2 regions of the Pseudomonas sp. No.117 genome follow, and region 1 is predicted to be linked to the other one. Evidence: predicted binding sites of a transcription regulator. Region 1 holds the regulator's gene; the other holds the start of a gene.
What was found. Region 1 encodes FliA, which starts transcription of late flagellar genes. Its sites were predicted from a motif close to CTAAAGTTTNNNNNNNNNNNGCCGNTAA; they were not measured.

Region 1 (3,943 bases):
GTGTGATCGTGACTGAAGCCGGTATAGCGGTCGACCTGGCTGGCCATCATCACCAGCTTGACGAGGTCTTTCTCGATCTGCCCGACGAGGTTGACCACCCGCTTGATGACCTGACCGGTGAGGTCCTGGTAGTCCTGTGCCAACAGGATGTCGTTGAGCTTGGCCGACAGCTGTCCGGCGCTGCTCTCGCTGTGGCTGAGGAAGGCGTCGACGCGCTTGGCCAGCTCACGGAATTCGTCCGCGCCCATTTCCCGGCGCATGAACTTCTTCCAGTCGGCGTGCACGGCGCGGGCCTCGTCGCCGAAGTTGCCCACCAGCGGCGCGCTCTCCTCCACCAGATCCATGGTCCGGTTGGCGGCGTTCTCGGTCATCTTCACCACGTAGGAAAGACGATCGGTGGCATCGCTGATCTGGGAGACCTCTTCGCCGGCCATGCCGCGCGGATCGATCTCGAAGTTGACGATGGCGTTGTGCAACTCGCGGGTCAGCTTGCCGACTTCCTGGTAGAGACCCCGGTCGCGAAGCTGGTTGAGTTCATTGATGACCTGCACGGCCTGGGCGAAGTCGCCGCTCTCCAGGCATTTCACCAGCTCTTGGGCGTGCTGTTTTAAATTCGACTCGAAGTCGCTGAAGCTGTTGGTGCCAAGCTGATCCATAACGTCCCCGCGGCTTTCTTCAGCCGTTCACCCGCTCGAAGATCTTGTCGATCTTTTCTTTCAGCACCTGGGCGGTGAAAGGCTTGACCACGTAGCCATTCACGCCGGCCTGAGCGGCTTCGATGATCTGCTCGCGCTTGGCTTCGGCGGTCACCATCAGCACCGGCAGGGTCTTCAGCCGCGCGTCGGCACGGACCTGGCGCAGCAGGTCGATACCGGTCATGCCCGGCATGTTCCAGTCGGTGACGAGAAAGTCGAAGTTGCCGCTCTGCAGCATCGGCAGCGCGGTGTTGCCGTCGTCCGCCTCGGCGGTATTGGTGAAGCCCAGATCGCGCAGCAAATTCTTGATGATGCGTCTCATCGTGGAAAAATCGTCCACGATGAGGATTTTCATGTTCTTGTCCAAGTCGACCTCCGTCCTAATCCGCACACACGCCGTGAGGCGCGCCTAAGCAATCGTAGTAGCCTGAGTACCAGCCGGTTAACGCGAACGCCATTCCGCCAGCCGCGCCCGCAGGCGTGCCGCGCATTGACTGTGGAGCTGGCAGACGCGTGATTCGCTCACTCCCAGTACCTCGCCGATTTCCTTGAGGTTGAGTTCCTCGTCGTAATACAGCGAGAGCACCAGGCGTTCACGCTCCGGGAGATTGGCGATGGCGTCGGCCAGGGCCTTGCGGAAGCGCTCGTCTTCCAGACCGCGACCGGGTTCGAGTTCATGCGAACCGCTCTCCTCGAGCCCATGCTCACCACCCTCCATGAGGTCGTCGAAACTGAACAGGCGACTCCCCATGGTGTCGCCAAGGATGCCGTAGTACTCATCCAGACTCAATTTAAGTTCGGCCGCGACCTCGGAATCTTTAGCGTCGCGACCGGTGCGCGCTTCCACTGCCCGAATGGCGTCGGTGACCATGCGCGTGTTGCGGTGCACCGAGCGCGGTGCCCAATCGCCCTTGCGGACCTCGTCGAGCATGGCGCCGCGGATGCGGATGCCGGCGTAGGTCTCGAAGCTGGCGCCCTTGCCCGCGTCGTATTTGCGCGAGGCCTCCAGCAGGCCGATCATGCCGGCCTGCATCAGGTCTTCGACCTGCACGCTGGCTGGCAGCCGCGCCAGGAGGTGGTAGGCGATGCGTTTCACCAACGGCGCATAGCGGTTGATGAGCTGCTCCTGCTGGGTACGTTCCGAGGTTTTGCTGTACATGCGAAGCCCGCTGGATGCTGTCATGCGTGGGTACCGATGGCTGGTTGCACAAGGCGCTCGACGAAAAACTCGAGATGGCCGCGCGGATTGGCCGGCAGTGGCCAGCCATCGACTTTCTGAGCCACCGCACGGAAGGCCAGCGAGGCCTTGGCACGCGGAAAGGCTTCGAACACGGGGCGCTGTTTCTGCACGGCTTTGCGCACCGCTTCATCGAACGGAATGGCACCCACGTACTGCAGGGCGACATCCAGGAATCTGTCGGTCACCTTGGTCAGCTTAGCAAAGAGATTGCGGCCTTCCTGGGGGGTCAGCGCCATGTTCGCCAGGACCCGGAAACGGGTGACGCCATGGTCGCGGTTGAGCAGCTTGATCAGGGCGTAGGCGTCGGTGATGGAGGTGGGTTCGTCGCAGACCACCACCAGGACTTCCTGGGCGGCGCGAACGAAGCTGACCACCTGATCGCCGATACCGGCCGCGGTGTCGACGATGAGCACGTCGAGGTTCTCGCTGATGTCGCTGAAGGCCTGGATCAGGCCGGCGTGCTGGGCCGGCGTCAGATTGACCATCGCCTGGGTCCCCGAGGCCGCCGGGACGATGCGGATGCCGCCCGGCCCCTGCAGCAGCACGTCGCGCAGATCGCATTCGCCGGAGATGACGTCGGCCAGGGTGCGCTTGGGCGACAGGCCGAGGAGAACGTCGATGTTGGCCAGGCCCAGGTCGGCGTCGAGCAGCATGACGCGCCGCCCGATATCGGCCAGGGCCAAGGCCAGGTTGACCGACACGTTGGTCTTCCCGACACCGCCTTTACCGCCCGTGACCGCTATGACTTGGACGGGATGCATGCTACCCATTGCCTGATACCTTTGATTGAAATCCGTCACACTTTAGACCAAGTGCATTTGGCGTGCCCAGGCATGCAATGCACCACTACCGTTCGTCTGCGCTAACCGGCGCGGCGGGCATTGCTTTGGTACAGGCCGGCGAACATCCCGGCCATGGTTTCTTCGCTCGGCTCTTCCGGCGCCTGCAGGCTCACCGCGCGGCTCACCAGCTGGTGGCTACGGGCCGGATGCAGGTCGTCCGGGATGCGCGGGCCGTCGGCGATGTAGGCCACCGGCAGGCGCTGGCTGATGGCCAGGCCGAGGGCTTCGCCGAGGCTGGCGGCCTCGTCCAGCTTGGTCAGCACGCAGCCGCTCAGGCCGCAGCGACGATAGCTGTGGTAGGCCGCCTTGAGCACCTGGCTCTGGCTGGTGACACCTAGTACCAGGTAGTTGCGAATCTTCAGCTGGCGGTTGGCCAGGGCTTCGAGCTGGGCCTTGAGCGCCGGATCGTTGGCGGGCATGCCGGCGGTATCGATCAGCACCAGGCGCTTGCGTGCCAGGGGCGCCAGGGCCTGGGCCAGGGATTGGCCCGGGTCGACCAGGGTCACCGGCACGTCGAGGATGCGACCGAGGGTCTTGATCTGCTCCTGGGCACCGATGCGGAAACTGTCCATGCTGACCAGCGCCAGGCTCTGGGGACCGTACTTCAATACGTAGCTGGCGGCGAGCTTGGCCAGGGTGGTGGTCTTGCCCATGCCGGCGGGACCGACGAAGGCGACGATGCCGCCCTCCTCCAGGATCTTGGCGTCGGTGGTCTTCGCCAGCTGGGCGAAGTTGGCCAGCAGCATACGCCAGGCGTGGCGCGGATCCTGGATCTTGGCGACGCTGTCGAGCAGGTGGCGGGCCAGGTCGGCCGGCAGGCCCATGCGCTGCAGACGACGCCAGAGGCCGGCCTGCTGCGGACGGGTGGACTGCACCTGGGTCCAGGCCATGGAGCCGAGCTGGACTTCCAGCAGTTCGCGCAGGCCACTGAGTTCGCTGCGCATGGCTTCCAGGGCGCGACGGTCTTCCGGCGCGGCGCTGGCGGCCGGAGTGGCGGCGGCCGGCTGGGCGGCGCGGGGGGCGTCGAGCAGCGGCTCGCGACGGCTGTCGGCGGCGCTGATGGCGCCGAGCAGCTGCTTGTCCTTGGGCGCGGCCGAGGGGACACCCGGCGCGCGGATGCTGAGGTCGGCATGGGCCTGGGCGATCTTCGCATGGGTCTTGCGCAA
Region 2 (3,943 bases), on a different contig from region 1:
CAACCTCGGAGGATCCGCCATGAAAGTCACCCTGCTCGGCGCCGGCCACATCGGCTATACCATTTCGCAATTGCTGCATGCCAGTGGCGACTACCAGGTGACGGTGGCCGATCGTGACGAGCGCGCCCTGGCCGCCATCGCGGCCCTGGGTGTACGGACCCGCACCCTGGATACCGCCGACGCCGCCGCTCTGATCGCCGCCCTGGACGATCAGGACGTGGTGCTCAACGCCCTGCCCTATCACCTGGCGATTCCCGTGGCCCAGGCGGCCAAGGCCACCAATACCCACTACTTCGACCTGACCGAAGACGTGAAGGCCACCAAGGCCATCCGCCAGCTGGCCGAGGGCGCGAGCAATGCCTTCATGCCCCAGTGCGGCCTGGCGCCCGGCTTCATCGGTATTGCCGCCCATTCGCTGGCCAAGCGCTTCGACAGCGTGCGCGAAGTGAAGATGCGCGTCGGCGCCCTGCCGGAATTCCCCACCAATGCGCTGAAGTACAACCTGACCTGGAGCGTCGACGGCCTGGTCAACGAGTACTGCCACCCCTGCGAGGCGGTGCGCAACGGCGAACTGCAACTGGTGCAGCCGCTGGAAGGCCTGGAGCACTTCTCCCTGGACGGCGTGGAATACGAGGCCTTCAACACCTCCGGCGGCCTGGGTACCCTCTGCGAGACCCTGCAGGGCCAGGTGGAAACCCTCGACTACAAGACGGTGCGCTATCCCGGGCACCGCGACCTGATGAAGTTCCTGCTGGAAGACCTGCGCCTGGCCGGTGACCAGGAGCAGCTCAAGGGCATCCTGCGTGGCGCCGTGCCCACCACCATGCAGGACGTGGTGCTGGTGTTCGTCACCGTCAGCGGAATGCGCGGTGGCAAGCTGGTGCAGGAAGTATTCAGCCGCAAGATCTTCGCCGCCGAGCGCGACGGCCAGCTGACCAGCGCCATCCAGATCACCACCGCTGCCGGCATCTGCACCGCGCTGGACCTGTTCCGCGAAGGCAAGCTGCCACAGCGCGGCTTCATCGCCCAGGAGCAGGTGGACATGGATGCCTTCCTGGCCAACCGCTTCGGCAAGGCCTACCAGCCGGCCTGATCGCGGAAGCTTAGCGACCGCCGAGGGGTCCATAACGGTACAGCCACCGTTAGAGGACCCTTCGTCATGCTCAGCGTCGCCATCGTCGGTTGCGAACAGATCCACGCCCAGGACTACCTGGACACCAGCCTGGCTGATCCGCGGGTGCGGGTGGTGGCGGTGGCCAGTGAGCGCGATCCAGAGCGTGCCCAGCGCCTCGCCGCGCCCCATGGCCTGCCGGTGCTGGACGACTTCCGGCAGCTGCCCGCGGTGGACCTGGCCTTCGTCACCACCGCCATCGATGACCATGAAGCCGCGGTGGCGGCCTTGCTGCCCCGCGCCCGCCACCTGTTCGTGGAAAAGCCGCTGGCCGTCTCGGCCGCGCGGGCCACGGCCCTGGCCGAGCGACTCGCCGGACGCTCCTGCTTCAGCGGCTTCTACCTGCGTACCGACCCGGCCTTGCAGCAGCTGCGCCAGCTGGCGCGGGATGGCGCCATCGGTACCCTCACCCACCTGTCACTGACCGCGGGCCATCCGGGACTGCTGGAGGGCTGGCTGAGCGAGTGGCCGGCGCACCTGAACGAGGCGCGCATGGGCTACGGCGCCTTCGGCGATCTGGCCGTGCATCTGCTCGACTTCAGCGCCTGGCTCACCGACCAGCCGCTGACGGTGGAACATTGCCGCCTGGAGCGCGACGCCCGCTGGCCACTGGATCACGGTGGCGAGGCCCTGCTCAGCGCCGGCGGGTTGCCGATCCACCTGCGCGCCAGCGCCACCCTGCGTGGGCCGCGGCTGGCCATCCGGCTAGACGGCAGCGCGGGAACGCTGGAAGTCTCCGCCGGACGGCTGCTGCTTCACGATGCCCAGGGCAACCGACAGATATTGGCGGAGGGCCTGGATCCCGGCGTGCCCCAGGGGGCCCTGGCGGTGTTCGACCGGTTGCTCGGCCAGGAGCGCCCGGAACTGGCCACCCTGGATGCCGCGCTGGCAGCCAATCGTCTGCTGGATCAGCTCTATGGACGGGGCTGAGGTGGCGGATGGCCTGCTCTAGAGCCCGCCCGGCGGTGTTAAAGGTCATCTGATAAGTGCCGATAGCAAGGGCATCCGGTGCAATCTGGCTGGCATCCCTCGCTGAAAGGAACTCCCCAATGGTCTGGTTCAACAATCTGGCGCTGGCGAAGAAACTCGCGATCGCCTTCGGTCTCTGTACGCTCATCACCCTGGGCATAGGTGCGGTCGGCATGAACGGGCTCAGGAGCCTGAATGGCCTGCTGGATTCGGTGCTGAACAACAATCTGCTGTCCATCACCCGGCTCAACGATGCCAAGAACAACGTGATCGGCCACAACCGCGACATCTTCCGATTGATGTCCATGGTCTATGCCAACGCGCCCCAGACCGAGCAGGACCGCATCATCGCCTCGCTGCGATCCAACCAGGCCGATGCCGAGAAGCCCTTCGCCGACTACCGCGCAACGCCCTTGCAAGCGGATGAAAAAGTCGCGGGCGACGCCTTCGAGGGTGAGTGGAAGACCTATATCGCCGGCATCGACACCGTCCTGGCGCGCCTGGCCGCCAAGGACGTGGCCGGTGCCAACCAGCTGTTGAACGAGCAGGTGCAGCCCAGCTATCGCAAGACCATGGCCGCCTTCAAGATCATGGTGGAGTCCAACAAGCGCCAGGGTAACGAAGCCGGCGCCGCGGCGATCGCCACCTACGGCAAGGCCTTCTGGATGCTCGCCGGCGGCCTGCTGCTGGCGGTGCTCTGCGCCCTGGTCCTGGGCATCGTCATCACCCGCATGATCGTCAGCCCGATCCGCGAAGCCGTGTCCAGCGCCGAGCGCGTCGCCGAGGGCGACCTGACCCAACCGATCCAGAGCACGCGCCGCGACGAAGCCGGCCAGCTGCTGCAAGCCCTGGGCGGCATGCAGCGCAGCCTGAAGGATACCGTGCAGCAGATGGCCGGCGCCTCCAGCCAGCTGGCCGCGGCCGCCGAGGAATTGCACGCCGTGACCGAGGAGACCTCGCGCGGCCAGGTTCGCCAGCATGACGAAGTGCAGCAGGCGGCCACCGCGGTCAACCAGATGACCGCCGCCGTGGAAGAGGTCGCCCGCAACGCCGCCTCCACCTCCACCGCTTCCCAGGAGACCAGCCATGAGGCCCAGCAGGGTCGCGAGCAGGTGCAGCAGGCGGCCAAGGCCATGGCGGTGATGACCGAGGAAATCACCGACTCCACCCAGAAGGTGCAGACCCTGGAAGGCCAGATCCGCGAGATCGGCAAGGTGCTGGAGGTCATCCGCGGCATCGCCGAGCAGACCAACCTGCTGGCGCTCAATGCCGCCATCGAAGCGGCCCGCGCTGGCGAGCAGGGGCGCGGCTTCGCCGTGGTGGCGGACGAGGTCCGTGCCCTGGCCCACAGGACCCAGGGCTCCACCGGCGAGATCGAGCGCATGATGAGCACCGTGCGCAGTAGCGCCGAAGAAGCGGTGAGCGCCATGCACAAGAGCCAGTCGCTGGCGGACGACACCCAGCAGCGGGCCAACCGCGCCGGCGAGGCGCTGGAGCGGATCACCGCCGGGGTGGCACGGATCGAGGAACGCAACCTGGTGATCGCCAGTGCGGCGGAGGAGCAGGCCCAGGTGGCTCGCGAAGTGGACCGCAACTTGGTCAACATCCAGGACCTGTCCACCCAGACCGCGACCGGCGCCCAGCAGACCGCCGCGTCCAGCCAGGAACTGTCGCGCCTGGCCACGTCCTTCCAGGGCCTGGTAGCCCAGTTCCGTTATTGAGAAACGACTGCGACCAGCGGTTGGCCTGCCGCCACCCAGCGGGCGGCAGGCTTCAAGCGCAACGGCGGGGCCTGGCGTGCCA

Region 2: the regulator FliA is predicted to act here: its motif matches at 2,140-2,167, upstream of ACYJP6_RS06955 (methyl-accepting chemotaxis protein).

Annotation. Positions count from the first base shown of each region.
Region 1 is NZ_BAAJNP010000007.1:261,713-265,655, forward strand. It holds gene ACYJP6_RS18455 (protein phosphatase CheZ) at 1-656, opposite strand, end outside; gene ACYJP6_RS18460 (chemotaxis response regulator CheY) at 676-1,050, opposite strand; gene fliA (RNA polymerase sigma factor FliA) at 1,138-1,878, opposite strand; gene fleN (flagellar synthesis regulator FleN) at 1,875-2,705, opposite strand; gene flhF (flagellar biosynthesis protein FlhF) at 2,798-3,943, opposite strand, start outside.
Region 2 is NZ_BAAJNP010000003.1:30,861-34,803, forward strand. It holds gene ACYJP6_RS06945 (saccharopine dehydrogenase family protein) at 20-1,093, shown strand; gene ACYJP6_RS06950 (Gfo/Idh/MocA family protein) at 1,160-2,101, shown strand; gene ACYJP6_RS06955 (methyl-accepting chemotaxis protein) at 2,221-3,861, shown strand.